2 regions of the Streptomyces sp. NPDC031479 genome follow, and region 1 is predicted to be linked to the other one. Evidence: riboswitches for the same ligand, from Rfam matches in the RefSeq annotation. Region 1 holds a riboswitch; the other holds the start of a gene.
What was found. A riboswitch is a leader RNA that binds a small molecule or an ion and turns the genes downstream of it on or off. The one in region 1 is predicted to bind S-adenosylmethionine.
Positions count from the first base shown of each region.

Region 2: another riboswitch for S-adenosylmethionine. It lies ahead of ACZ5D2_RS33890 (aminotransferase class V-fold PLP-dependent enzyme); the one in region 1 lies ahead of thrC (threonine synthase).

Region 1 covers NZ_JBVIKC010000015.1:110,301-124,658, reverse strand. The annotation lists gene ACZ5D2_RS19065 (MurR/RpiR family transcriptional regulator) at 1-857, shown strand, start outside; gene murQ (N-acetylmuramic acid 6-phosphate etherase) at 854-1,777, shown strand; gene ACZ5D2_RS19055 (PTS transporter subunit EIIC) at 1,835-3,334, shown strand; partial or broken gene ACZ5D2_RS19050 (S8 family serine peptidase) at 3,364-3,777, opposite strand; gene ACZ5D2_RS19045 (LamG domain-containing protein) at 4,087-4,827, opposite strand; gene ACZ5D2_RS19040 (phosphoribosylanthranilate isomerase) at 4,870-5,484, opposite strand; gene groL (chaperonin GroEL) at 6,150-7,772, opposite strand; gene ACZ5D2_RS19030 (cold-shock protein) at 8,092-8,301, opposite strand; gene ACZ5D2_RS19025 (MoaD/ThiS family protein) at 8,686-8,961, opposite strand; gene thrC (threonine synthase) at 8,996-10,285, opposite strand; SAM riboswitch class I at 10,303-10,461, opposite strand; gene ACZ5D2_RS19015 (glucosyl-3-phosphoglycerate synthase) at 10,657-11,607, shown strand; gene ACZ5D2_RS19010 (alpha,alpha-trehalose-phosphate synthase (UDP-forming)) at 11,670-13,133, shown strand; gene ACZ5D2_RS19005 (hypothetical protein) at 13,106-13,828, opposite strand; gene ACZ5D2_RS19000 (TetR/AcrR family transcriptional regulator) at 13,922-14,358, shown strand, end outside.
Region 2 covers NZ_JBVIKC010000047.1:23,373-37,730, reverse strand. The annotation lists gene ACZ5D2_RS33935 (GMC oxidoreductase) at 1-1,036, opposite strand, end outside; gene ACZ5D2_RS33930 (glycosyltransferase family 4 protein) at 1,152-2,294, opposite strand; gene ACZ5D2_RS33925 (hypothetical protein) at 2,318-3,472, opposite strand; gene ACZ5D2_RS33920 (C40 family peptidase) at 3,498-4,550, opposite strand; gene ACZ5D2_RS33915 (C40 family peptidase) at 4,797-5,837, opposite strand; gene ACZ5D2_RS33910 (NYN domain-containing protein) at 6,121-7,485, opposite strand; gene ACZ5D2_RS33905 (hypothetical protein) at 7,525-7,764, opposite strand; gene ACZ5D2_RS33900 (rhomboid family intramembrane serine protease) at 7,889-8,692, shown strand; gene ACZ5D2_RS33895 (Lrp/AsnC family transcriptional regulator) at 8,731-9,012, shown strand; gene ACZ5D2_RS33890 (aminotransferase class V-fold PLP-dependent enzyme) at 9,304-10,698, opposite strand; SAM riboswitch class IV at 10,931-11,047, opposite strand; gene trpD (anthranilate phosphoribosyltransferase) at 11,150-12,214, opposite strand; gene qcrB (cytochrome bc1 complex cytochrome b subunit) at 12,379-14,010, opposite strand; gene qcrA (cytochrome bc1 complex Rieske iron-sulfur subunit) at 14,007-14,358, opposite strand, start outside.

The DNA.
Region 1 (14,358 bases):
CCATGACACCGTCCGCGCAGGTCGTCGCCGAAGCCGTCGCCGCCGATCCCGCCGGGTGCTCCCGGCTCACCGTCACCGCCCTCGCCGAACGCACCGGCACCAGCGAGGCCACCGTCGTCCGCACCGCCCGCCTCCTCGGCTACCCCGGCTACCGCGACCTGCGCCTGGCGCTGGCCGCGCTCGCGGGCCGGCAGGAGTCCGACGAGGCCCCCGCCGTCACCGCCGGCATAGCCGTCGACGACCCGCTCTCCGACGTCGTCGCCAAGCTGGCCCACGAGGAGGCGCAGACCCTCGCCGACACCGCCGCCGCACTCGACCTGGCGCAGCTGTCCGCCGCCGTCGACGCCCTCACGACCGCCCGCCGCATCGACGTCTACGGCGTCGGCGCCTCCGCCCTCGTCGGCCAGGACCTCGCGCAGAAGCTGCTGCGCATCGGCCTGATCGCGCACGCCCACCCCGACCCCCACCTCGCCGTCACCAACTCCGTCCAGCTCCGCCCCGGGGACGTGGCCGTCGCCGTCACCCACTCCGGCGGCACGGGCGACGTCATCGACCCGCTGCGCCACGCCTTCGAACGGGGCGCGACCACCATCGCCGTCACCGGCAGCCCCTCCTCCCCCGTCACCCACTACGCCGACCTCGTCCTGGCCACCTCGGCCGCCCGCGAGAGCCGGCTGCGCCCGGCCGCCATGTCGAGCCGGACCAGCCAGCTCCTCGTCGTCGACTGCCTGTTCGTCGGCGTCGCGCAGCGCACCTACGAGACGGCCGCGCCCGCGCTCGCCGCGTCCTACGAGGCCCTCGCCCCCCGCCACCGCGCCACCGCGCCCCGTACCACCCGCCAGGAGTCCCGCCCATGACCGCGTACGCCGCCCTCCGCGCCCAGCTCGACAGCCTGACCACCGAGGCCTTCCGCCCCGAACTCGCCGACATCGACCGGCTCCCCACCCTGGAGATCGCCCGCGTCATGAACGCCGAGGACGCCACCGTCCCGGCCGCCGTGGCCGGCCGGCTGCCCCAGATCGCCGCCGCCGTCGACGGGATCGCCGCGCGCATGGCCCGTGGCGGGCGCCTGGTCTACGCGGGCGCGGGCACCGCCGGCCGCCTCGGGGTCCTGGACGCCAGCGAGTGCCCGCCCACCTTCAACACCGATCCGGAGCAGGTCGTCGGCCTGATCGCGGGCGGCCCCACCGCGATGGTCAAGGCCGTCGAGGGCGCCGAGGACTCCGCGGAGCTGGCCGCCGCGGACCTCACCGCCCTCGGCCTGACCGCCGACGACAGCGTCATCGGCATCTCCGCCTCCGGCCGCACCCCGTACGCGGTCGGCGCCGTCGAGTTCGCCCGCTCCCGCGGCGCGCTCACCGTCGGGCTGTCGTGCAACGCCGGCTCCGCCCTCGCCGCGGCCGCCGAGCACGGGATCGAGGTCGTGGTCGGCCCGGAGCTGCTCACCGGGTCCACCCGGCTGAAGGCGGGCACCGCCCAGAAGCTCGTCCTGAACCTGATCTCGACCGTCACGATGATCCGCCTCGGCAAGACGTACGGGAACCTCATGGTCGACGTGCGCGCCTCCAACGAGAAGCTGCGCGCCCGCTCCCGCCGCATCGTCGCCCTGGCCACCGGCGCGCCCGACGCGGAGATCGAGGCCGCCCTCACCGCCACGGACGGCGAGGTCAAGAACGCCATCCTGGTGATCCTCGGCGGAGTCGACGGCCCCACCGCCGCCACCCTGCTCACCGCCTCCGGCGGCCACCTGCGCGCCGCACTCGCCGCGACCCGCTGAACCCCACCCGTACCGCTGGACCCTGCCCGCTCCCCCGACGCAAGGCGAACCACCACCATGTCCACTGACAAGAACCGCGCCACAGCCGCCGCGATCCTTCCTCTGGTCGGCGGCCCGGACAACATCACCTCCATCGCACACTGCATGACCCGCCTGCGCATCGCGCTGCGCGACCGTTCGCTCGTCCGGCACGAGGAACTCAAGGCCCTCCCGGCGGTCATGGGCGTGGTCGAGGACGACACGTACCAGATCGTGCTGGGGCCGGGAACCGTCGCCCGCGTCACCCCCGAGCTCGAGGCCCTGGTCGCCGAGGCCCGCACCGAGGCCGCCCCGGGAGCCGCCGCGGCCCCGCACCCCTCCGTCACCTCGGCCGAACTCGCCGACCGGGGAACGGCGCTGAAGGACGCCCAGAAGGCCCGCAACGCCACCCCGTTCAAACTGTTCCTGCGCCGCGTCGCGAACATCTTCGTCCCGCTGATCCCCGCCCTCATCGGCTGCGGGATCATCGCGGGCCTGAACGGCATGCTCACCAACCTCGGCTGGTTCCCGGCGCTCGTCCCCGCCCTCGCCGCGATCGCCTCCGGCTTCATGTCCCTGATCGCGGTGTTCGTCGGCCACAACACCGCCAAGGAGTTCGGCGGCACCCCGGTCCTCGGCGGCGCGGTCGCCGCGATCATCGTCTTCCCCGGGGTCGCGAAGATCGACGCCTTCGGCCAGCACCTCTCCCCCGGCCAGGGCGGCGTCCTCGGCGCGCTCGCGGCGGCGCTGCTCGCCGTCCAGGTGGAGAAGTGGTGCCGCAAGCGGGTGCCCGAGGCCCTGGACGTGCTGGTCACACCCACCCTCACGGTGCTGGTCTCCGGCCTGGTCACCCTCTTCGGCCTGATGTTCCTCGCCGGCTCGGTCTCCAACGCCATCGGCACCTTCGCCACCTGGCTGCTGGCCACCGGCGGCGCCTTCGCCGGGCTGGTGCTGGGCGGGCTCTTCCTCCCCCTGGTGATGCTGGGCCTGCACCAGGCCCTGATCCCCATCCACACGACCCTCATCGAGCAGACCGGCTACACGGTGCTCCTGCCCATCCTGGCCATGGCGGGCGCGGGCCAGGTCGGCGCGGCCATCGCCGTCTACTGCCGGCTCCCGCGCAACCGCTCGCTGCGCACCACCATCAAGTCCGCGCTCCCGGCCGGTTTCCTGGGCGTCGGCGAGCCGCTGATCTACGGGATCTCCCTGCCGCTGGGCCGCCCCTTCATCACCGCCTGCGTGGGCGGCGCGGCGGGCGGGGCCTTCGTGGGCCTCTTCAACCAGCTCGGCATCGGCTTCGGCTCCACCGCGATCGGCCCCTCGGGGTGGGCCCTCTTCCCGCTGCTGGACGGCACGGCGGGCATGGGCGCGACCGTCGCCGTCTACGCGGGCGGCCTCGCCGTCGGCTATCTGGTCGGCTTCGCCGCGACCTACTTCTTCGGCTTCACCCGGCAGATGCTGGCCGAGCTCGACACCGACCCGGACCAGGCGGCGGACACACCGGCCGCCGGTCCGCAGAAGCAGCCGGTGCCGGCGTAGAAGGGGCGCCGGGGCGGCGGCGCTCATGCGCCGCCGCCCCGGACGTTCAGGACCGCGGGCTGCCGGGCGTTGTTCGCCACCCAGTCGAAGCCCGCGATGATCCCCGACCAGGCTCCGCGGTTGTCACAGCCCAGGACGCGGACGCTCACCAGGTTCACCTTGCGCGCGACCCCGAAGGTCGTGCCGCCCACCGTGCCGGCGACGTGCGTGCCGTGGCCGGCGCAGTCCGCGCCGTTGCGGCCGTCGCCGACCGCGTCGAAGCCGCGCACCGCACGGCCCCCGAAGTCGGGGTGCCCGAAGTCGATGCCGCTGTCGACGATGTACGCCGTCACGCCCTGGCCGCTGGTGTTGGCACTGAAGTCGTTGTCGAGCGGCAGGCGGCGCTGGTCGATCCGGTCCAGGCCCCAGGAGTGCGCGGGATCGGCGGGGTGGGCCGCGCCCGGCACCGGCGGGGGTTCCCGGGGGGCGGCCCCCGGTTCATCGGGTCGCCCCCGGAGCCGGCTCGAGCCGCCCGCCTCCGCGTGGCCGAAGGCCCGCGCCGCGCGTCACGGGCCCGCCGCACCGACTGCCGAAACGATCATCCGCCGCTGTCGCCCCCCGTCCGCGCCCCCGCGCACGGCCCTGAAGAATCCACCCGTACGGGCGACCCGGAGCACCCTGTGCCGAGGTCACGGCCCGCTCCGGCGCGGTGGTCCCCGCGCGCACCGGGTCCCGGCACCGGACGCCCCTACGGGTCCGCGTTCCCCGCCTCTTCAGCCCCGGTACACCTGCAGCTGCGAGACCTCGTAGGACATCCGCGTCAGCTCCGGGCCGGGCGCCGGGTGGTACCGCCCGGCGGACACCGACAGGTTCACGATGAGGTACGCGCGCCAGCTGCGCCCCACGCCCCGGCGGTCGGAGAAGACGCGCGTGCCGTTGACCCACCAGACGACCGAGGTCCTGCCGAACTCGACCTTCAGGTCGACCCAGGCTCCGGGCCGGACGGCGGGGTCGCGGTAGTAGCGGTGTGCCTCGCGGACGTGGTTGGAGAGTTCGAGCAGGTCGGGGTTGTCCGGGTGGTACTCGAAGACGTCGATCTCCTGGCCGCCGTCGCGCCAGGTCCAGATCGCGGGCCAGGCCCCCGTCTCGGCGGGCAGCCGCACGCGTGCCTCCAGCACGTCGCCGGTGCGGACCATGAACCCCTCGTCGCTGCCCTCGGTGGTGAGCAGTCCGGTGTCCCAGTTCCCGTCGGGGCGCAGGGTCGCGAGGAAGGTCCCGCCGCGGCTGTAGGCGGGGTCGGCGACGAGGTGGTCGAGCTTGTTGTCGCCCGGGTTGACCGGGCCGCCGTTTGGATAGGCCCAGGAGCGGCCGGCCACCCACTGGGTGGTCGAGGTGAAGTCGGCGGTGAAGGCGGGGGCACGGCGCGGGGCGAGCCCGGGCAGCCCTCCGCCTCCACCTCCGGGAGCGAGGCGGCGCGTCAGGCGCCGCAGCCATCCGAACGTTTCCGGTTCCATACAGGCGTTGTGCCCGCTCAGAGGCAACTCACACTGGCATTCTCACGCAGAGTAATCATACGATCGCACTGCGCTGATGAACTCGCGGACCAACTCCGGGGACTTCACCCCGCGCTCCGCCTCGACCCCGCTGGAGACGTCCACGCCCCAGGCCCCGGTCGCCGCCACGGCATCGCGCACGTTGCCCGGGTTCAGCCCGCCGGCCAGCAGCCAACGGCCCTCGGGGGCCGCGAATTCCGCCGAGCCCCAGTTCCAGGGCTTGCCGGACCCCGGGTCGGGCGCGTCGATCAGCAGCAGGTCCTCCCCGTACTCGCCGCAGCGCTCCACCCGCGCGGCCGTGGCCCGCAGCAGGGTCCGGCCGGGCGCGCGCAGCGCCTCGTAGTGCGCCGGCGGCTCGTCCCCGTGCAGTTGCACGCCGCGTACGCCGCTCTCCTCGGTGAACCGGCGCACCTCCTCGACGGACTGCCCCCGGAACACCCCGACGGTGAGCACCCCGGCGGGCACCCGCGCGGCCAGCTCGCGCGCCGCGCCCGCCCCGATGGTCCGGGGGCTGCCGGGCGCGAACACGAACCCGACGGCATCGGCCCCGGCCTCCACGGCCACGTCGACGTCGCGGGCCGTCTTGAGCCCGCAGATCTTCACGAAGAGATCGCTCATACCCCCAGTCAACCAAAGCCCCCCGATCGGCGGCGCCCCGTCTCGACACCCGGGCGCGACCCGGCCACGCCCCACTAGGGGGTGTCTGACGCCCAGTGCACGGCCTCGCACGCGGAGGAGAACGGTGACGACCATGACCGAACGGGCCACGCCGATACAGCGGGCGGCACCGCAGACGTTCGAGACGCTCCTGCGCACGGTCGAGGAGATGGACACGCCGGACGGCTTCAAGGCCGAGCTCATCCGCGGGAAGATCATCGTGTCGCCGTGGTCCAGGCTGCGTTACCTACGGGGCATGCGTTCGTTGCGGGAACAGCTCCAGATCCACGCACCCGACCGGCACGTCGCGGAGACCGCGCCCTTCCTCTTCCGCTTCTCGGCAGCGGAGGGCGCCTACGCACCCGGCCTCTTCGTGGCGGACGAATCGGCCTTCGAACCTGGTCGTCACCATGTAGGACTCCGAGATCACCTGCTTCCGGGATCCTTCCCCGCCGGATACCGCTCCCGTAGGACGGTGACCTTCGGCGAGGCCCTGCCCGTACCCCGGCCGTTCGGCTTCGCGATCGACACGAGCGGCTTCCAGGCCACCGGGAAACGCCCGAGGGCGGCACCCCCCGCAGGGAGTGCCGCCCTCGTTCGAGAACAGCCGATCAGCCGGGGGCCGATCAGAAGTCCATGTCACCGCCCGGCATGCCGCCGCCCGCGGGGGCACCGGCCTTCTCGGGCTTGTCGGCGATGACGGCCTCGGTCGTCAGGAACAGCGCGGCGATCGACGCGGCGTTCTGCAGCGCGGAGCGCGTGACCTTCGCCGGGTCGATGATGCCCTCGGCGATCATGTCGACGTACTCGCCGGTGGCGGCGTTCAGACCGTGGCCGACGGCCAGGTTGCGCACCTTCTCCACGACGACGCCACCCTCGAGACCACCGTTGACGGCGATCTGCTTCAGCGGGGCCTCCAGCGCGAGCTTCACGGCGTTGGCGCCGGTCGCCTCGTCACCGGTGAGCTCCAGCTTCTCGAAGACCGAGGAGGCCTGCAGCAGGGCCACGCCACCACCGGCGACGATGCCCTCCTCGACGGCCGCCTTCGCGTTGCGAACGGCGTCCTCGATGCGGTGCTTGCGCTCCTTGAGCTCGACCTCGGTCGCGGCACCGGCCTTGATGACGGCCACGCCGCCGGCCAGCTTCGCGAGGCGCTCCTGGAGCTTCTCGCGGTCGTAGTCCGAGTCGGAGTTGTCGATCTCGGCGCGGATCTGGTTGACGCGGCCCTGGACCTGGTCGCTGTCACCGGCACCGTCGACGATGGTGGTCTCGTCCTTGGTGATGACGACCTTGCGGGCGCGGCCGAGCAGGTCGAGACCGGCGTTCTCCAGCTTGAGGCCGACCTCCTCGGAGATGACCGTGCCGCCCGTGAGGATGGCGATGTCGCCGAGCATGGCCTTGCGGCGGTCACCGAAGCCCGGGGCCTTGACGGCGACGGACTTGAAGGTGCCGCGGATCTTGTTGACGACCAGGGTCGACAGGGCCTCGCCCTCGACGTCCTCGGCGATGATCAGCAGCGGCTTGCCGGACTGCATGACCTTCTCCAGGAGCGGCAGCAGGTCCTTGACCGAGCCGATCTTGGAGTTGACGATCAGGATGTACGGGTCGTCCAGGGACGCCTCCATACGCTCCATGTCGGTCGCGAAGTAGGCCGAGATGTAGCCCTTGTCGAAGCGCATGCCCTCGGTGAGCTCAAGCTCCAGACCGAAGGTCTGCGACTCCTCGACGGTGATGACGCCTTCCTTGCCGACCTTGTCCATGGCCTCGGCGATGAGCTCGCCGATCTGGGTGTCGGCGGCGGAGATGGAGGCCGTGGAAGCGATCTGCTCCTTGGTCTCGACGTCCTTGGCCTGCGCGAGCAGGGCGGCGGAGACGGCCTCGACGGCCTTCTCGATACCGCGCTTGAGGGCCATCGGGTTGGCACCCGCGGCCACGTTGCGCAGACCCTCGCGGACGAGAGCCTGGGCGAGGACGGTGGCGGTGGTCGTACCGTCGCCGGCGACGTCGTCCGTCTTCTTGGCGACTTCCTTGACCAGCTCGGCGCCGATCTTCTCGTACGGGTCCTCGAGCTCGATCTCCTTGGCGATGGAGACACCGTCGTTGGTGATCGTGGGGGCGCCCCACTTCTTCTCAAGGACGACGTTGCGACCCTTGGGGCCAAGGGTGACCTTGACGGCGTCGGCGAGCTGGTTCATGCCACGCTCGAGACCGCGCCGGGCCTCCTCGTTGAACGCAATGATCTTGGCCATCTGAAGTGGTCCTCCCGGACAGGGGTGGATTGCTCCGGACCGCGCCCGCGCCCGCGACGGACGGCCTGCGGAGCCGGCGGTTCCTTCCCGCCGGACCCGTCGGGCCTCACCGACCCGGTCCTCGTCTTAGTAGCACTCTCACCGGGAGAGTGCTAACGCCAATGATTAGCACTCGACCCCCGCGAGTGCAAGCGGCTTCGGGCAATGCCGGGCGGCTTCCGGCCTGGTTCGCGGGGCGACGCACGAGGGGCCCGCATCCCGTGTCCGGGATGTGGGCCCCTCGTGCGTCTGTTGCGTCGGTGGTCGATCGCGCTCGGTCTCAGCCGGCAGCAGCGAGCTTGACCATGTCCGCCTGCGGACCCTTCTGGCCCTGCGAGATCTCGAACTCGACCCGCTGACCCTCTTCAAGGGTGCGGTACCCGTCCATCTGGATGGCGCTGTAGTGGACGAACACATCCGCACCACCGTCGACCGCGATGAAGCCGTAGCCCTTCTCCGCGTTGAACCACTTGACGGTGCCCTGAGCCATGCCTAACTCCCCTATTACTGGCCCTTGCGCGGTACCGCACTTCGCGGTCCCGGGTCAGAACTTGCGCCGGAACGCCTCGACCGGGGCTGAATGTATCCGCACCGCTGCTGTCTGCAACAGGTCAATCCGACGAGAATTCTGGACACGCGGAAACATAGAAATAGAGTGAAAATTTGGCATATGGCCGGGCAACTCGGGCCAGACAATCTTCGCCAAAGCCCCAAAGGGCGCACGCATGTTGACTCAATGTCAACCCTCACGGGGCCGGCTCATATGCGGCGGGCAAGAGCACCGGAGGGGACTTCCCCAACTCTACCGCGCCCAATCAAGCAGAATTGCCCCCTCCGCTTATTAGCGGAGGGGGCAATTCTGCTTTTCGGGGTCTCAGCCGCCCGCGACGGCCGGAATGATCGAGACGCCGGCGCCGTCCGGCGTCGCCGCCTGCAGTCCGCCCTCGAAGCGCACGTCGTCGTCGTTGACGTAGACGTTCACGAAGCGGCGCAGCTTGCCCTGGTCGTCCAGGACGCGCGCGGCGATGCCCGGGTGGTTCTTCTCCAGGGACTCGATGACCTCGGCCAGGGTCGAGCCCTCGGCCGGGACCTCGGCGACGCCGCCGGTGTAGGTGCGCAGGATGGTGGGGATGCGGACGTTGACGCTCATGGCGCTACCGCCTTTCCGGGAGTCGTGGGAAGGGTCAGGCCAGGCCGGCGGCGCGGAACGCGTCCAGGCTCGGGCGGATGGTGGCGGTCTGACCGCTGTCCGCGGCCACCGCCTCCAGGGTCTTGAGGCCGTCACCGGTGTTCAGGATCACGGTGGTCAGCGCCGGGTCGAGCTGCCCGTTCTCGATGAGCTTCTTCGTCACGCCGACGGTCACGCCGCCCGCGGTCTCGGCGAAGATGCCCTCGGTCTGCGCCAGGATCTTGATCGCCTCGACGACCTGGGTGTCGTCGACGTCCTCGACGTAGCCACCGGTGCGGCGGGCGATGTCCAGGACGTACGGGCCGTCCGCCGGGTTGCCGATGGCCAGCGACTTGGCGATGGTGTCCGGCTTCTGCGGGCGGACCACGTCGTGGCCGGCCTTGAAGGCGGTGGAGACCGGGGAGCAGCCCTCGGCCTGGGCGCCGAAGATCTTGTACGGCTTGTCCTCGACCAGGCCGAGCTTGATCAGCTCCTGCAGGCCCTTGTCGATCTTCGTCAGCTGGGAGCCGGACGCGATCGGGATGACGATCTGGTCGGGCAGCCGCCAGCCGAGCTGCTCGCAGATCTCGTACGCCAGGGTCTTGGAGCCCTCGCCGTAGTACGGGCGGAGGTTGACGTTGACGAAGCCCCAGCCCTCGCCCAGCGGGTCGCCGATGAGCTCGGAGCAGAAGCGGTTGACGTCGTCGTAGTTGCCCTCGATGCCGACGAGGTCGCCACCGTAGACACCGGCCATGACGACCTTGCCCTGCTCCAGGTCGTGCGGGATGAACACGCAGGAGCGGAAGCCGGCGCGGGCGGCCGCGGCACCGACGGCGCCGGCCAGGTTGCCGGTGGAGGAGCAGGACAGGGTGGTGAAGCCGAAGGCGCGGGCCGCCTCGACGGCGATGGCCACGACGCGGTCCTTGAAGGAGTGCGTCGGGTTGCCGGAGTCGTCCTTGACGTACAGCTTGCCGGTGACGCCCAGCTCCTTGGCCAGGTTCCGGGCGTCCACGAGCTTGGTGAAGCCGGGGTTCAGGCTGGGCTTGGAGGCCACGTCGGCGGGGACGGGCAGCAGCGGGGCGTAGCGCCAGATGTTGTTCGGGCCGGCCTCGATCGCGGCGCGCAGCGCCTCGGGGTCGCCGAGCGGCAGGTCGTAGGCGACTTCCAGCGGGCCGAAGCACTCGACGCACGCGAAGATCGGGCCGAGCTCGAAGCGGGTGCCGCACTCGCGACAGGAGAGGCCGGTGGCGGGTCCGAGATCGACGGAACCGAGGTCGGTAGAGGTGGCGACAGTCTGTGCAGCCATGACGGCGAGGCCCTTTCTCCTCATCTTCCCCATGGCGCACTTCGCCATGAGACGGAATTGGCACCTTCCCTAGCCGGGGACCTCGCGGGGGTGCGTGTGAAAACGCATCGCGAGAACCGACTGGAGGGTTGCCGGGGCTTCAACGGGCCGTGTCCCTCTGCCCCTCTGGATGAGCGGTATGGCACCGGCACACGCGCTCTGAGGCGCGCCGGTGCGTTTGTGCGCGGGGACCCCGGCATGCCGTGGTCCGTCGCGTTGTTCAAGACTGTAACCGAAGGGCAGGGCGGTTGAGACAGCCGTCCGAACCGCGAGATGGATCGCATATCGGCCGATATCGCCGAGGGCCACCGAGGAACCAGGGAGTGCTGAGGGTGCTGGATGAGGTGGAGCGCTGGCTGGCAGACCGCTCCTGGTCCGCCGCCGACCGACCGCTCGACCAGCTGCTCGACCGGAAACGGGCGGCCGGGACGACGGTCAGCGTGGTGCTGCCCGCGCTCGACGAGGAGGCGACGGTCGGGGAGATCGTGGAGGTGATCCGGCGCGATCTGATCGACGGCCTGCCCACTCCCCTGGTCGACGAGCTGGTGGTGGTCGACTCCGGATCCACCGACCGTACGGCGGAGGTCGCGGCCAAGGCCGGTGCCCGGGTCGTGCACCGGGACGCGATCCTGCCGCGGATCCCCGCGCTGCCCGGCAAGGGCGAGGTGCTGTGGCGTTCGCTGCTCGCCACCACCGGTGACGTGGTCTGCTTCGTCGACGCCGACCTGCGGGACTTCTCGTCGTCTTTCGTCTCCGGGATCGTCGGCCCGCTGCTGACCGATCCGCAGGTGCAGTTCGTCAAGGCCATGTACGACCGCCCGCTCGCGGACGCCCCCGGCCAGGGCGGCCGGGTGACCGAGCTGGTCGCGCGCCCCCTGCTCAACCTGCACTGGCCGCAGCTGGCCGGCTTCGTTCAGCCGCTCGGCGGCGAGTACGCCGTACGGCGCTCCCTGCTGGAGCGCCTCCCCTTCCCCGTCGGCTACGGCGTCGAGCTGGGCCTGCTGGTGGACGCGCTGCACACGGTCGGGCTGGACGCGCTGGCCCAGGTCGACGTCGGGGTCCGGCTGCACCGGCACCAGGACGGGCGGGCGCTGGGCCGGATGGCCGCCGCGATCTACCGGACGGCGCAGGTCCGGCTCTCGCGTGCGCACCTCGTGCGACCGGAGCTGACCCAGTTCGAGCGGGGGCCGGACGGGTTCGTTCCGCGCACCTACCCGGTGGACACCGAGGAGCGGCCGCCGATGGCGGAGATCAAGGAGTACGCGGGCCGCCGCGTCGCTTGACGGCCGCCGGAGCGGTGCCGCACACGAGTTTGAGCAGGGGCGGGCCGGGCTAGGTTCGCCCCATGGCTTCTCAGGTACTCGTCGCCGCGAACCGCGGCCCGCTCTCCTACGTCCTCTCCGACGACGGCACGCTCAGCGCCCGGCGCGGCGGGGGCGGGCTCGTCTCCGGCCTGTCGGCGGCCCTCGCGAAGCAGCCGGAGGCCCTCTGGATCTGCGCGGCCCTCTCCGGCGCCGACCGGGAGGCGGTGCGCCGGGGCACCTCCGAGCCGGGGGTGCGGATGCTGGACATCGACCCGGCCGTGTACGACGGCGCGTACAACGGCATCGCCAATTCGGTGCTCTGGTTCACCCACCACCACCTCTACGACGTCCCGCGCGAGCCGGTCTTCGACGCGGCGTTCCGCCGGCACTGGGAGGCGTACGTCGCCTACAACCGGGCCTTCGCCCGGGCGCTGGCCGAGGAGGCCGCCGAGGGCGCGCGCGTCCTGGTGCAGGACTACCACCTGGCCCTGGTCCCGGGGCAGCTGCGCGAGCTGCGCCCCGACCTGCGGATCGCGCACTTCACGCACACCCCGTGGGCGTCTCGCGAGTTCATGGACATGCTCCCGGACGACATCCGCTCCCAGCTGGTGTGGGGCATGCTCGGCGCGGACCAGCTGGGCTTCCACGCCTGGCGCTGGTCGGTGAACTTCATCACGGGGGCCAACGCGGACGACGCGACCGGCATCGCGGAGTCGTCCCTGCCCAGCGGGGTCCCGGAGCGCGGGGTCTGGCACCGCAGGGCGGTCGCCGACGGGCGCTACGGCCCGAAGCGGTTCACCGAAGTCCGGCAGTACCCCCTCGGCGTGGACGCGGACGACCTGCGCGCGCTCGCGCACCGGCCGGTCGTGGACGAGAGGCTGGCCGCGCTGCGGGCGGAGGTCGCGGGCCGCATGACGATCGTCCGCGTGGACCGCACCGAGCTGTCGAAGAACATCCTGCGCGGGCTGCTGGCCTACCGGGAGCTGCTCGTCACGCACCCCGAGTGGCGGGAGCGGGTGGTGCACCTGGCCTCCGCGTACCCGTCCCGGCAGGACCTGGCGGTGTACCGGGCGTACACGGACTCGGTGCGGGAGCTGGCGGCGGAGATCAACGAGGAGTTCGGGACGGCGGACTGGCAGCCGGTGCTGGTGTCGGTCGAGGACGACTTCGCGCGCTCGCTGGCGGCGTACAGGATGGCGGACGTGGCGCTGGTCAACCCGGTGCGGGACGGCATGAACCTGGTCGCGAAGGAAATCCCGGTGGTCTCGGAGGACGGCTGCGCGCTGGTGCTGTCGACCGGGGCGGGGGCGCACGAGGAGCTGAAGGGCGACGCGATCACGGTGAACCCGTACGACGTCACCGCGACGGCCGAGGCCCTGCACGAGGCGCTGTCCATGCCCCGGGCGGAGCGGGCGGAGCGGACGAAGCGGCTGGCCGCGGCGGCCACGGCGCTGCCCCCAGCGGCCTGGTTCGAGGCTCAGCTGGCGGCGCTGGCCGGGGCCTGAGCGGGGGCGGGCGCGGTCGCGGGCCGCGGGCCCGGGAGGCACAGGGCGAGGGCTCCGAGGAGGAATCCGTAGCAGGAGACCAGGCCGTGGCCGTTGGCCTGGGCGAACCACAGGACGAGGCCGAGGACGGGCACCCCGGCGGCGAGCAGCAGCTCCTTGGCGCGGCCGGCGCCCGCAGCGTCCGCACGGCGGGCGCGCAGGGCGCGGAGCAGGAGGGCGGCGGCGAGGGTGGCCCCGAGGAAGTAGGTGGCGCCGGAGCTCCCGGCGAAGTTGCGGGGGTCGGTGCTGTGGTGGCCGCCCACGCCGAGCAGGGCGTCGAGGTGCTCCGGCAGGAGGATCCCGGCGAGGAACAGGGCCAGGGTGCGGGGCGCTCCCCAGAACCAGTCGGCCAGCGCGGCGACGGCGGCGAGGGTGGCGATGTTCCAGGCGCCGCCGAGGAGGCCGCCGTTCTGCATGAACACGGCGGTGACCACCCGCCACCACCCGCTCTTCGCGGGGTCGTCGTCGAGGGCGTCCATGGCCCCGGACCAGCACAGCTGGGTGAGGACCCCGGCGAGGGCGAGTGCGGTCAGGGCCACCGCCGCCCAGGGGGTACGGCGCCCGCGCAGGGTGTCCCGGCCCAGGAGGTCGAGGCCCCCGTTGAACATCATCACCATCAATGCCGCCGTGGTCGCGTTGAACACGATCGCGCCCATCGCCGCCACCCCCCTCCGGTCGTCGTGGGATGACAGTAGCGCTCCGGACGGGCACTTTCAAACAGTGTTAGAAAATGGGCGTAGGCTGTCCCCGTGAAGCTGACGAAGGAACGCATCATCGACGCGGGCATGGCGGAGTTCGCCGAGTCCGGCTACCACGGCCTGTCCATGCGGCGCGTGGCCCAGCGGCTCGACGCGAAGGCGGGCAGCCTCTACTACCACGTGCCCAGCAAGGGCGTCCTGGTCCGGCTGATGGCGGACCGGGTGGCGCGGCAGGCCTACAATGCCGGCACCGCCGCACTGGCCGCGCTGGATCCCGGCGCGGGCTGGCAGGAACGGGTGGAGGCCCAGGCCCTCACCTTGCGCGACGGCATCCGGCGCCACGCCGGGGGCGCGGTGATGTTCGCCGACAGCCCGAAGGTGCTCAGCACCGGGGCCCTGTCGGTGATGGAGCGGCTGCTGGAGACCCTGCGCGCGGCCGGCGTGCCGGAGGCGGACTGCGCCGTCGGGGCCGACGCGCTGCTCAGCCA
Region 2 (14,358 bases), on a different contig from region 1:
CGACCTTCTCGCTGAGGCCGGGCAGGGTGCCCTTCTCGCGGGCGCGCAGCAGGATCTCGGTGGTGCCGAGGCTTCCGGCGCCGAGGAACAGCTGCCTGCAGCCCAGTTCCCGGAGCCGGGTGATCTTTCCGGTGACGTCGCTGGTCAGCACGGTGAGGACGTACCCGCCGGCCGGGTCGGCGCTGACGCCGACCACCCTCTGCATCGTCTCGATGGTGACGTTGCCGGTGCCGAGGGCGGCGGCCAGATAGGTCTTGTCGACGCTCTTCTTGCCGTGGTTGTTGCCGTAGATGACCTCGCCGGCGAGGGCGGACTTCGTGGCGGTGCCGGCGGCCTCGCGCTTCATGTACTCGAAGTCGTAGACGTTGGGCACGAAGGTGGTCTTCAGGCCGGTGTTCTGGGCGTGCTTGCGCGAGACGCGGGCGAAGCGGTACCACTCCGTGGACTCGAACCAGGCCGGGTCGATGTCGTTGACGCCGAGCATGGCGCGGGCGCGCGGGTAGTAGGTCCCGTACATCTCGTCCGCGTCGACGCCGGGCAGCACCTCGGTGAAGTACGAGCGCTTCGGGGTGGGCGACATGCCGCCGTTGACCAGGGAGCCGCCGCCGACGCCGCGGCCGACGTAGACCGACATGTCCCCGTAGTTCACGCGGTCCAGGACACCGGGGTACGGGCTGATGTCCCGGTTGACGACGTCGAGCCAGAGGAACTGCGCGAGCGGGGCCTCGGTGCGGGTGCGGAACCACATGGAGCGCTGGTCGGGCGCGGAGGTGGAGGGGAAGACCTTGCCGTCGGACCCGGGGGTGTCCCACAGCCGCCCCATTTCGAGGACGACGGTACGCACCCCGGCCTGCCCGAGGCGCAGCGCGGCGACGGCGGATCCGTATCCGGAGCCGACGACGATGGCGGGGGCGTACTGTGCGGCGGCGGGTTCGACGGCGGCCGCGGAGGAGAGCCCGATGCGGGTGAATCCGAGAGCGGCGGCCGTCTGCAGTGCGGCGAGGCCGAATTGACGGCGCGTCAGCTTGGGTGTCATGGGCGCATGATGAGCGGATCGGGCCGAACCGGCCATAACCCGTGCTGCCACGCATGTGAGTGACAGTCGGACATGGCGCGAATGCGCCGGGCACCGCCGCCGGCCCGCGCGGCGGCTACAGCAGCTCGCGCAGGCGGTCGGCGAGCAGGTCCCAGCGCCACTTCTCCTCGACCCAGGCCCGCCCGCGCTCGCCCATCCGGCGCCGCAGCTCCGCGTCCTGGAGGAGGGCGACGATCCGCTCGGCGGCCTCCTCGGGGTCACCGCCCCGGACCACCCAGCCGGTCTCCCCGTCGAGCACCGCGTCCGGCGCCCCGCCCGAGTCGCCCGCGACCACCGGCAGGCCCGTCGCCGAGGCCTCCAGGTACACGATCCCGAGCCCCTCCACGTCCAGCCCGCCCCGCCGGGTCCGGCAGGGCATCGCGAAGACGTCCCCGGCGCCGTAGTGGGCCGGCAGCTCCGCCCAGGGGACGGCCCCGGTGAAGACCACGGAGTCCGCGACCCCGGTACGCGCGGCCAGCGCGCGCAGGTCCGCCTCGTACGGGCCTCCGCCCACGACCAGCAGCACCGCGTCCGGGACGGCCGCCAGGATCCGCGGCATCCCCTCGATCAGCGTGTCCTGCCCCTTGCGCGGGACCAGCCGCGAGACGCACACGACCACCGGCCGGTCGCTCAGTCCGAGGCGGGCCCGGACCTCGGCGCCGCCCGATCCGGGGTGGAAGGTCTTCTCGTCCACGCCCGGCGGGAGCTGGACCATCCGGTCGGCGGCCCGCTGCGTGAGCGCCGAGGCGATGCGCGAGCGCGTGTACTCCCCCAGGTAGGTCAGGGTGTCCGTGCCCTCGCCGATCCGCCGCAGCAGCTGCCGCGCGGCCGGGAGCTGCGCCCAGCCCGCCTCGTGCCCGTGGGTGGTGGCCACCAGCCGCCGCGCGCCCGCCCGGCGCAGTGCCGGGCCCATCAGGCCCAGCGGGGCCGCCGCCCCGAACCACACCGACTCGCAGCCGTGTTCGCGCAGCAGGGAGACCGCCCGGCGGGTCACCCGGGGCGTCGGCAGCAGCATGGTGGTGCGGTCGCGGACCACGGTGAAGGGCTGTTCGGCGTCGAAGGCGGCGGTGGCCTCGCGGCCCTCGGCCCCGTGCTTCCAGGTGGAGGCGTAGACGACGACCCGCTCGGGGTCGAGGCGCAGCGCCATGTTGTGCAGGAAGGCCTGGATGCCGCCCGGGCGCGGCGGGAAGTCGTTGGTCACGATCAGCGTCTTGTGCATCGCTGCCAACGTACCGGACGACGTCAGCCGAGCTCGTGCCGCAGGGCCTCCTGCCAGGCCCGCGTCAGTCCGGGCAGGTCCGTTCCCAATGCCCCGCCCAGGGCGGTGGGCAGGGGTTCGCGGCCCGCGTCCCCGTAGAGCCGTACGAGCGCCGCCTCGCCCCACCGCTCGGCGACGAGCCGGCAGGCGAGCCAGGCGCCCTCGTAGGCCCGCGCCATGGCCTGCGCGTCCCCGCCGAAGGCGAACGCGGCGTCGGAGGGGAGCGCGGGCGGCAGCTCGCCGGCCCGTACGGCCCGGCCCAGCGCGGGCGCCGCCTCGGCCGGGGTGGCGGGGGTGCCCCGGTAGGCGACCCAGTCGGCGAAGCCCTCGGAGAGCCACTGCGGGGTCGAGGCGGAGGTGGCGGAGCGGGTCGCGACGTGGGTGACCTCGTGGGTCAGGACCACGCTCCGGCCGGCCGCGCTGAGCTCCGCGTACCCGGAGGGGTTGATCACGACCCGGTCGGCGGGGGCCGGCGCGGCGCCCACCCGGCCGGTGGTGACGGCGCCCATGCCCCGGTACGCGTCGGCCGGCCGGCCCAGCAGCGCGGCCATCGCGTCCAGGGAGGCGGGGACCAGCACCACGGCCCGCCGTGCCCAGTCGCGCGGCCAGGCCGCGCTCACGGCGGGCACCGCCCGGTCGGCCTCCCCGGCGATCCCGGTCAGCGTCGCCGGGTCCTGGCCCACGCCGAGCACCAGGGAGTGCTCGCCCCGGACCACCGTCACCGGGCCCTGGTCCCACAGCTGGGGAGGGGCTCCGGGGGCGGGCCGGTCGGCGGTGACCCGCCAGGCGGCGCCCTCCCGCGTCAGCTCCACCTCGCGGGCCGACCCGGCGGGGGCGGCGTCGTAGCCGGTGAGCCGGTAGCGCAGCTCGGCCCGTACCAGGGCCCGTGCGCCGTCCGGCCGGACGGAGGTGACCTCGTAGGACCAGCCCTCCAGCGGGATCCCGGCGAGCCGCTCGGGCGGCCGGCGCGACCAGGCGGCCACGGCCTCCCGGATCCCGGCCTCCGCCGTGGTCCCGGCCGCCGCGGGGGTGCGGGCCGCCGGCCGCGCGCACCCGGCCACCGGCAGGCAGAGCAGCGGGCACAGCAGGAGCGGCAGCGCGCGCGGCAGCACGCGCGGGGATCGGCGGACCGGAATCATCAGCCGATCGTACGCACGGTCCGCCTCAGGGGCGGGTCACCGAGGACACCGGCATCATCCCGACGGGGTCGTAGCGCACCCGCGCACCCGGATAGGGGGCGTGCACCACCTGGCCGTTGCCGACGTACATGGCGACGTGGCTGGCGTCGGAGCGGTAGGTCACCAGGTCCCCGGGCCGGGCCTGCGAGAGCGGCACCCGCCGGCCCGCGTACCGCTGCGCCTGCGAGGTCCGGGGCAGCGAGACGCCCGCCTGGCGGTACGACCACACCATCAGCCCGGAGCAGTCGAAGCCGGAGGGGCCGGTGGAGCCCCACACGTAGGGCTTGCCGACGGCCGCGCGGGCCGCCATCACGGCGGTCATCGCCCGGCCGGAGGGCCGGCCGCCGCCGTCGTCGAAGGACAGGTCCGGCAGCACGTCGGCGCGGCCGCCCGAGCGCGAGGCCCGCTCGTAGTCGGCCCGCTCCGCCGAGGGCATCGCGTTGAGCAGCTGCCGGGCGGCGGCGAGCTTGGCCGTGACGGAGCGCTTCTGGGCGGCCACCTCGGTGCGCAGGGCCTCCAGTTCGGCGAGCTTGCGGGAGGCCTCCTGGCGCTGCTGGCCGATCCGGCGCTGTTCCTCGCGCAGTTCGCCGAGCCGGCGGGCCTGGCGGCCGCTCAACCGGTTGAGGACGGCGGACTTGTCGAGGTAGTCCCCGGGGTCGTCGGACAGCATCAGCTCGACGGTGGGGTCGAGGCCGCCGGAGCGGTACTGGGCTCCGGCGAAGGCGCCGAGGACCCCGCGCATGGTGTTGATGCGGTCCTGGCCGCGGGCCACCGCGTCCTGGGCCCGGCTGATCTCGGCGCGCAGCGCGTCGGCCTTCTCACCGGCCGAGTTGAACTTCTCGGTGGCCTGCTCGGCCTCCTCGAAGAGCCGGTCGACCTGGGCGCGGGAACCGGTGGAGGGGTCGTGCGGGAGCCCGGGGGCCGCCTGCGCGGACGCGCCCGCCAGGGCCACCGCGGCGGTGGCCGCCGCGGCGGCGAAGACGGTGACTTTGGTGCTCCGGTCCAGGCCGCTGAGCCCGGTCCGGCGATGGGACGCCACGTGGAACCGCTCCCTTGCGCTGCGCGGGGCCGGGTCCGCCCCCCGTGGACGGCCGAGTGCCGGGCTCCGCGCTGGCAGACAGTAGCGGCGCCACCACACGCCGACCAACGACCTCCGGCGGGCACGCACGGTGACGCCCCACCGGAGACGCAGGTCACCGATGGGGCGTGAGGTCAGGGCGGGTCCGCGTAATTCGCCCGGATGGGCGGTGTACGGCGCGTCTCCCCGGAGCCGGGGAGGACGGGATCAGCCGACGCGGACGCCGAACTGGAAGGGCATGTTCTTCATGGCCTCGTACCGGACGCCGCTCCTGGGGTTGGCGGCGTGGAAGACCTGGCCGTTGCCCGCGTAGAGGCCGACGTGGTGCAGGTCGTCGTAGAAGAAGACCAGGTCTCCGGGCTGGAGTTCGCTCATGCCGATGCGCGTGCCGTCGTTGATCTGGGTGAAGGTGGTGCGGCTGATCTGGACGCCGGCCTGCCCGTAGGCCCACTGCGCCAGGCTGGAGCAGTCCCAGTACGCCATGCCGGTGGAGCCCAGGTTGTAGCCCTTGCCCTCCTGGGTCACCGCTGCGGCGAGGGCGGCCGCGGCCCGCCCGGAACCCTTCACCGCACCGGGCTTGGCGCCCCCTCCGGCGGCCTTGGCGGCGTCCTCGCCCGCCTTGGCCTCCTCGTTCTTCAGCTGGCCGCGTTCCTCGGCGGTGAGCGAGTTGAGCTGGGCCTGGGCGGCGGCGAGCTTCTCCTGGGCGGTCTTCTTCTTCTCGGCCAGTTCCTTGCGGACGGCGTCGAGGTCGGCGAGCTTGCCGGAGGCCTCCTGGCGCTGCTGCGCGAGGATGCGCTGCTTGGCCTGGATCTTCGATATCGCCTCGACCTGCTTGCCGCTCAGCTGCTGGAGCGTGGAGGCCTTGTCGAGGTAGGTCTCCGGGTCGCCGGACAGCAGCAGCTCCACGGACTGGTCGAGGCCGCCGCCGCGGTACTGGGCGGTCGCCATCGAACCGAGGACGTTGCGCAGGCCGTTGAGCTCGTCCTGACCGCGTGCGACCTGGTCCTGGAGCTGGGCGATCTCCTTCTCCAGCTTGTCCTGGCGGTCCTTGGCCGCGTTGGCGTTCTCGCCCGCCTGCTCGGACTCCTCGTAGAGGGCGTCGACCTTGGCCTTGACCTCGTCCTTGTTCGGCTTGTCCGGGGCGGCCATGGCCGACTGGGAGGAGAGGGCGACGGCCGCGGTGGCCAGTGCCGTGAGGACGCTCACGCGGGTGCGGGTCGGCGGCTTCGGTCGACGGTGGGACGCCACGAACGTGAGCTCCTTCGGACTGGAGCCACCGAAGAGGGTCGCACTCGGCAGCGCACCTCCGCCCGCACCCCGAATGGATGAACGACCGCACGAAGGTTTGAACAGACCCTAGTGACCCGCCCGTGATGAGTTCAAATCCCCGTACGAAAAATTCCGCTTCCCGACCGGCTTCTTTACCGTCGGCGCACGCTGCGTACCGGCGAGTTGACGGTGCGTCCCCCGCACGCACCGCCAATTCCGGCATTGCACCCAGCGGTTACGAAAGGAACCAAGGGGGCATCGACTACGAAACCCTCGACAGCCGCTTCAGCAGCAGCGCCGAGGTCACCGGCCGGGCCCCCGCCTTCGCGACGCCGTCGGCCACCTCGCGGTCCGTGGAGACCACGACCACCGGCCGGCCGGGCGGCTCGGCCCGCACCAGCTGGCGGATCAGCTCGTCGGCCGTCACCCCGGCCTTGGAGAACAGCACCCGCACCCCGCGCGGCGGCGCGAGCAGCACCGGGGCCGCCAGCTCCGCCCCGTCGAAGACGCAGGTCATCTCGGCGCCCGTCTGCGCGGCCAGCATCGACAGCCCGCCCAGCAGCCGCAGCCGCTGCTTCTCCAGCGGCATCGTCGGATAGCCGGTCTTGGTCACGTTGTAGCCGTCGACCACCAGATGCGCCTGGGGCAGCGCCAACAGCTGGTCCAGCAGCGCCGGATCGGTCTCCGACAGGGCCCGCGCCGCGATGTCCTTCGGGGTCATCCGGCCCGGCTCGACCGCGTCCACGGTGTCGGCCGGACGCGTCGAGACCGGCGGCAGCGCCAGCTCGCGGCGCAGGCCCGCCGCCGCGTCCAGCACGGTGTCCAGCAGCAGCCGCAGCCGCATGTCCTCGATGCTGCGCCCCTCGCGGGTGGCCCGCCGCGAGGTCTCCAGCGAGGACTCCACCTCCGCGAGCCGGGACTTCAGGCGCCGGGACTCGCTCTCGGCGGCGGCCACCTGCACGGCCGCCTCGGCACGGATCCCGTCGACCTCGGCGGTCACCTTGCGCAGGGCCGCCTCGCCCCTCTTCACATCGCTCAGGGCACTGCGCAGCTTGCGCTGAAGCGATTCCGCTTCCTTGCGCGCGGAGTCCAGTTCGGCCCTCACCTGGTCGCCCCCGGCGCGCTGGTGCTCCCGCGCCTGGGCCAGCTCCGCGCGCAGCCGCTCCAGCTCCCGGCGGGTCTCGTCATCGACCCGCTCGGCGTCGGCGCGCTGGGCCTCCTCGCCCGCGGCGGCCACCAGCTTGACCCAGCCGGCCGGACGCAGCACGTACGCCGCGGCCGCCACGTCCAGCGGATCCGCGGCCGCGGGCGGGGCCCCGCCGTCCAGCGCCCCGGCCAGCTCCGGCTGCGCCTCGCGCAGCTTCTCCGCGACCCGGCTGCGGAAGACCCCGTCCGTCTCCACCGCGGCGGCCATGGCGTTGCCCGCGAACTTGGCGCGGCGGGTCGGGGTGAACCGGGCGTACTGCCGCAGCTGCGCCGGGAGGTCCGCGACCGTCAGTCCGCCGAAGGCGTCCGAGACGAGCGCGACGACCCGGCGCCGCACGCCCTCCGGCAGCGGGCGGTCGAGCACCTCGGCGGCGTCGCCGGCCACGTCGGCCGTCTCAGCGCCGCTTGCTGGCTCCACAATCCGTCACCCCTACCGTGATCTACTGTGGGCCCGGCTCCCTCAGGAGTCCGCGCCCGGCCTGTCCACGAGCTCGATCTGGTCCACCGCGTTGCACCAGCGACAGCGGACCGAGTCGATGGTCTCACTGACCACCTCGCGCTCCTCGACCTTGGGCTCCCCGGCGAGGTCCAGGTGGACGTACTCCACGACCTTCGACGAACGGGTGACGTCGAACCGCGTGAGGTTGCCGCACAACGTGCAGCGCCACCGGGTGGTGTCGGTCGGCTGGGGAACCGTCATCAGGTCGCTCTCTCCTTCGTAACTCATTCAATTAAAGCCTTCCGCGGCAGTGCACGGACCGCGCACGTAACCCTACGGCCTGGCACCGCCCTCGGGCGGGTCCGTCTGCGTCATGCTCTCTCGCATGATCGTAAAGTGGCTGGCGGTACGCGAGGCCGCCCGGGGCCCGGTGGTCACGTACGCACTGATCGCCGGCTGCTGCCTGGCCTTCCTGCTCGGCCCCGCCTCCGGCCTGAATCCGGCCTACGGCACCGGCGACCGGCTGCTCGCCACGGGGACGGCGTACTTCCGGCACTGGGGGGTGGTCCCCGACGAACTCTTCTCGGGGGCCGCTCGCCCGCTCCTCACCCCGCTGACCGCGCTGTTCGTCCACGGCAGCTGGCTCCACCTGCTCGGGAACATGCTCTTCCTGCACGTCTTCGGCGCGATGACGCAGGAGCGGATGGGCCGGGCGCCCTTCCTCGTCTTCTACGTCTGCACGGGGTACCTGGCGCTGGCGGCGTACGCGGCGGCCAACGCCTCCTCGGACCAGACCCTGGTCGGCGCCTCCGGCGCGATCTCGGCGGTCCTGGGGGCCTTCCTCTGCCTCTTCCCGAGGGCCCGGGTGACGAGCCTGTTCCCGTTCCTGCTCTTCCTGCCCCTGCGCTTCCCGGCCTGGATCGTGCTGATGTTCTGGTTCGTCCTCCAGTGGCTGGCCGCGCAACGCGCGGAGAGCGGGCCGGGGGTGGCCTACCTGGCGCACGTGGTGGGCTTCTCCGTGGGCTTCCTCTACGCATGGGCGCGTTATCGCCGTACCGGCAAGAGGCGCTCCGTCCTGGCGGAATGGCCGATCGCCCGGACGCGGCGCGGGCGCGCACCGGTCGACGGCGGGGGCGCAGGGGACGACGGCACGGGCTTTGGTGACCCTACGGATCACGTCTTAAAGTGAGGCGACCAGTGACGGCCCACCTAGGGAGACAGCCAGCCATGATCACCGCGATCGTGCTCATCAAGACCAGCGTGGACCGCATCCCCGAGATCGCCGAGTCCATCGCCGCGCTGGACAGCGTCAGCGAGGTCTACTCCGTCACCGGTACGTACGACCTGATCGCGCTGGTCCGCGTCGCCCGCCACGAGAACCTGGCCGACATCATCCCCGGCCGCATCAGCAAGATCCCGGGCGTCGAGGCGACCGACACGCACGTGGCGTTCCGCACGTACTCCCAGCACGACCTGGAAGCGGCGTTCGCGATCGGCCTCGACGCGTAGCGCCGGGCCGGCGGGGCCGCCGGGGCACGGGTCCCGCGCCCCGGTACCGGCCCCCTCAGGCTCCGCCGAGCCCCGGCATGCTTTCGCCCGGCCGGGCCGGGCAGCTCTCGGCCGGGCAGCAGACGTACCCGCGCAGCCGGTCCGCGAGACCGCGAGCGTCTCCGCCACGTCCCCGGGCCGACGGTGGACGTACTCCGCGCCCCACTCGTCCTCGCAGAGCACGTTCGCCGGGGCGATCAGCCGGCGCGGGCAGCCGGCAGCGGATCCCGGCAGGGCACGCTCCCCGGCGTTTCAGACGGCCGGAACGCAGCGGCCCTCTTCGGTGCGGTACTGCCACTTGGCGCCGTCCGCGACCAGTTCCCCGACGGCCCGGACGAACCGCTCGACGTGCTCGTCGGGGGTGCCCGCGCCGAAGGAGACCCGGATCGCGTTGAGCGAGCGCTCCCCCGGCGCGGCCTCCGGGGCGCCGCACTCGCCCGGCTCCTGCGGCTCGCTGCCGAGGAGGGTGCGGACCAGCGGGTGGGCGCAGAAGAGGCCGTCGCGCACGCCGATCCCGTACTCGGCGGACAGCGCGGCCGCGAAGTGCGAGCTGTTCCAGCCGTCCACCACGAAGGAGATGACGCCGACGCGCGGGGCGTCGTCCCCGAAGAGGGAGAGCACGCGCACGGCGGGGACGTCGGCGAGGCCCTCGCGGACCTTGGCGATGAGGTGGTTCTCGCGGGCGACCAGGTTCTCGAAACCCGCGTCCTTCAGGGCGCGGCAGGCCGAGGCGATGGAGTAGACGCCGATGACGTTCGGGGAGCCGGCCTCGTGGCGGGCGGCGGTGGTGTGCCACTCGACGTCGACGCCGCCGTCCTCGCGGCGGGCCACCTTGCGGGAGGCACCGCCGCCGGCCAGGTACGGCCGGGCCTCCTGGAGCCAGTCGGCGCGGCCTGCGAGGACGCCCGAGCCGAAGGGGGCGTAGAGCTTGTGGCCGGAGAAGGCGACCCAGTCCACGTCCAGCTCCCGGACGGACACGGGGTGGTGCGGTGCCAGCTGGGCGGCGTCCAGGACGATCCGCGCACCGTGGGCGTGCGCGGCGGCGGAAAGCTCCTTGACCGGCCACAGCTCGCCGGTGACGTTGGAGGCACCGGTGACGCACACCAGGGCGGGGCCGTAGGGCTCGCGGTCGGCCAGTGCCCGCTCCAGGGTGGCGACGGCCTCGGCCGGGGTGCGCGGGGCGTTGAGGTAGGTCACCTGCGCGTCGCCCCAGGGCAGCAGCGAGGCGTGGTGCTCGGTCTCGAAGACGAAGACCTGGCAGTCGGCCGGCAGGACGGCGGCCAGCAGGTTCAGCGAATCGGTGGTCGACCGGGTGAAGACCACCTGGTCGCCGGGGCGGCAGTCCAGGAACTCCGCGACGGTGACGCGGCTCTGCTCGAACAGGTCGGTGGAGAGCTGCGAGAGGTACCCGGCCCCGCGGTGGACGCTGCCGTAGTACGGGGCGTACGCGGCCACGTCGTCCCAGACCCGCTGGAGGGCGGGGGCGCTGGCCGCGTAGTCGAGGGCGGCGTAGGTGACCTCGCCGCCGGTGACGAGCGGGACGGTCACGTCGCGGCCGAGCACGGGCAGCGGCTGGGCACAGGCGGGGTCGACGGCGACATCGGTGGCGGTGGCGGCGGCGGCGGCGGAGTTCAGGAATGCGGACATGGCGGTGTCTCCCGGCAGGCAGGGCTGAATGGCTTCGGTGTGCCCGTACGCGGGTACGGCGGGACGCGACGGCGCCGGCCGGCCACAGGGGTACGGGAAGGACCTCGGAATGACGTGGGGGTACGCGTCGGCGACCCTGATCCGAGGGGTGAAGAAGGGGCGGAGTCGCCCTATCGCATTCGCTTGCTCACGGAAAAAGCTCCTCGAAGACCCAGGACCCCTGGTATCGAGGGATCCGCGCTTGCCGTAGACCTCGCTGCCTACGGCCTGGTCATCACCCGGGGCACCCCGCCACGGAAGGAGGGTTGCCGGACAGCAAGCCGGGGCCTAAACGCTGTCACTCGTGACCTGGTCAGCATCCTGCCACAAGATCCTCCACGCGCAAGACCCCGGTCCACGATGTGGACCGGGGTCTCCTTGCGAACGCCGCGCTCGCGCCGCGCCGCAGCGCCTAGGCGTTGCTGGCGGCGGCCCAGCGTTCCAGGGCCGCCCGGGCCGCGCCCGAGTCGATCGACTCGGCCGCCCGCGCGACGCCGGCCGACAGCTGCTCCTCCAGGGACCCGCTGCCCGGGTCCAGCGCCACCAGGGCCGCCGCCGAGTTCAGCAGGACGGCCTCGCGCACGGGGCCCCGCTCTCCGGCCAGCAGCCGGCGGGCGACGTCCGCGTTGTAGGAGGCGTCCTCGCCGCGGAGCGCGGAGACGTCCACGATCGGGATCCCGATGTCACGCGGGTCGAACGTCTGCTCGGTGACCGCGCCGTCACGGACCCACCACACCCGGGAGGTGGCCGTCGTGGTGAGCTCGTCCATGCCGTCGTCGCCCCGGAAGACCAGCGCCGAGGAGCCGCGCTCCGCGAGCACCCCGGCCACGATGGGGGCGACCCGGGCGTCGGCCACGCCCGTGGCCTGTGCGCGGACCTTCGCCGGGTTGGTCAGCGGGCCGAGGAAGTTGAAGGTGGTCCGGATGCCCAGCTCCTTGCGGGCCGCCGCCACGTGCCGCAGCGCGGGGTGGAACTTCACCGCGAAGCAGAAGGTGATGCCGGCCTCCTCGGCGACCTCCACGACCCGGGCCGGGGTGAGGTTGAGGTTGACGCCGAGCTTCTCCAGCACGTCCGAGGAGCCGCTCGCGGAGGACGCGGCCCGGTTGCCGTGCTTGACCACCTTCGCGCCGGTGCCGGCCACCACGAGCGCCGACATCGTGGAGATGTTGACGGTCTTGGTCCCGTCCCCGCCGGTGCCGACGATGTCCACCGTCCGGCCCGGTACCTCGATCAGATTGGCGTGATCGTACATGGCACGCACCATGCCGTTGATCTCCGCCACCGTCTCCCCCTTGGCCCGGAGCGCCACCATGAAACCGGCGATCTGCGCGTCCGTGGCCTCGCCCCGCATGATCCGGTCCATCGCCCAGGCGGTGTCGTCCGTGGTGAGGTCCCGGCCGGTCAGGAGGGCGTCGAGGAGGCCCGGCCAGCCACGGGCCGCCACGCTGTCGCCGCCTGCCGGGGTCGCAACGTTCATGGTCCGCTCCTGCTGCTCGGAAAAGTTCCACGTCGAATGGGAAGGATCTCAGCCTATCCAGCCCGGGAGACGGCGAAGAGCCCCGTCCAGTCACTGGACGGGGCTCTCACCGTGGCGACACCAGGATTGGCCGAAACCGATCCCTCAAGCTGTCATACCGGAGATCAGTGGTGGCCGTGGCCGCTCTGGATCTCCTTGTACTCCTCCACCGTGGGCTTCGGAATGTGGGTGTTCTCCCCGTAGAAGCCCTTGCTGAGCTTCGCGCGGAGCTTCTCGCCCGCCTTCACCTTGCGCTCGACGCCGTTCTCGTCGACCGTCGGGCCGACCTCGATCGGCTCGTACTGCGTGTGCGAGGTGAGGGTGTGCAGCTTGCCCTGCGAGAGCGGCTCGTGGACCTCGACGAACTCACCGTGCGGCAGGCGCTTGATGATGCCGGTCTCGCGACCGTGCAGCACCTTGTCGTGGTCCCGGCGCTGGAGGCCGAGGCAGATCCGCTTGGTGATCACGAAGGCGATGACCGGGCCCACGAAGAAGCCGATCCGCGCGAACCACGTGATCGAGTTGATCGACAGGTGGAAGTACTGCGCGAACATGTCGTTGCCACCGGCGATCAGCAGGATCACGTACCAGGTGAGCCAGGCGACACCGAACGCCGTACGGGTCGGGACGTTGCGCGGGCGGTCCAGGATGTGGTGCTCGCCCTTGTCCTTGGTGACCCAGGCCTCGATGAACGGGTACACCGCGATCGCGGCGAGGACCAGCGGGAAGATCACCAGCGGGATGAACACGCCCAGGACCAGCGTGTGGCCCCAGAGGTTGATCTCCCAGCCCGGCATGGCACGGATGAGGCCCTCGGAGAAGCCCATGTACCAGTCGGGCTGCGCACCGGTGGACACGTGGTCCGGGCGGTACGGGCCGAGCGCCCAGATCGGGTTGATCGACGCGAGCGCCGCGATGGCCGCGATGACACCGAAGACCAGGAAGAAGAAGCCTCCGGCCTTGGCCATGTAGACCGGCAGCAGCGGCATGCCGACGACGTTGTTGTTCGTCTTGCCGGGACCCGCGAACTGGGTGTGCTTGTGGTAGAAGACCAGGATCAGGTGGGCCACCAGCAGGCCCATCATGATGCCGGGCAGCAGCAGGATGTGGATCGAGTAGAACCGTGCGACGAAGTCGCCGCCGGGGAACTCGCCGCCGAAGAGGAAGAACGACAGGTACGTGCCGACGACCGGCACGGACAGGATCGCGCCCTCCATGAAGCGGACACCGGTGCCGGAGAGCAGGTCGTCCGGCAGGGAGTAACCAGTGAAACCGGTGAACATGCCGAGGACCAGCAGCAGGAAGCCGAAGACCCAGTTGACCTCGCGCGGCTTGCGGAAGGCACCCGTGAAGAACACGCGCATCATGTGCACGAGCATGGCCGCGACGAAGATCAGCGCCGCCCAGTGGTGGATCTGCCGGATGAGCAGACCGCCGCGGACCTCGAAGCTGATGTTCAGGGTCGAGGCGAAGGCCTCGGACATCTGGACACCCTGCATCGGCACGTACGAGCCGTGGTACACGACCTCGTTCATGCTCGGGTGGAAGAACAGCGTCAGGTACACACCCGTGAGGATGATGATGATGAAGCTGTAGAGGCAGATCTCACCCAGCATGAAGGACCAGTGGTCCGGGAAGATCTTGCGCATGTTGGACTTGGCCAGGCTGTAGATGCCCAGGCGGCCGTCCGCCCAGTCCGCTACGCGCTCGCCGGCCGGCGCTTTGCGCGCCGTGTTGGATTCGGTGGCAGTGCTCATCCGCGCTCCCAGAAAGCAGGACCGACGGGCTCTTCGAAGTCGCCGTGCGCTTCGAGGAAGCCTTCGTCATTGACGCCGATCCGCAGCTGCGGAAGCGCGTGACCGGCCGGGCCGAAGATGACTCGGGCGCCGTCGGAGAGGTCGAAGGTGGACTGGTGGCACGGGCAGAGCACGTGATGCGTCTGCTGCTCGTACAGGCTGATCGGGCAGCCGACGTGGGTGCAGATCTTGGAGTAGGCCACGATGCCCTCGTGGGACCACTCCAGCTCCTGCTTGTCCTTGATGTCCTCCGGCTTGATGCGGACGATCATCAGGGCGGCCTTGGCGATCTGCGTCTGGAAGTCGTGC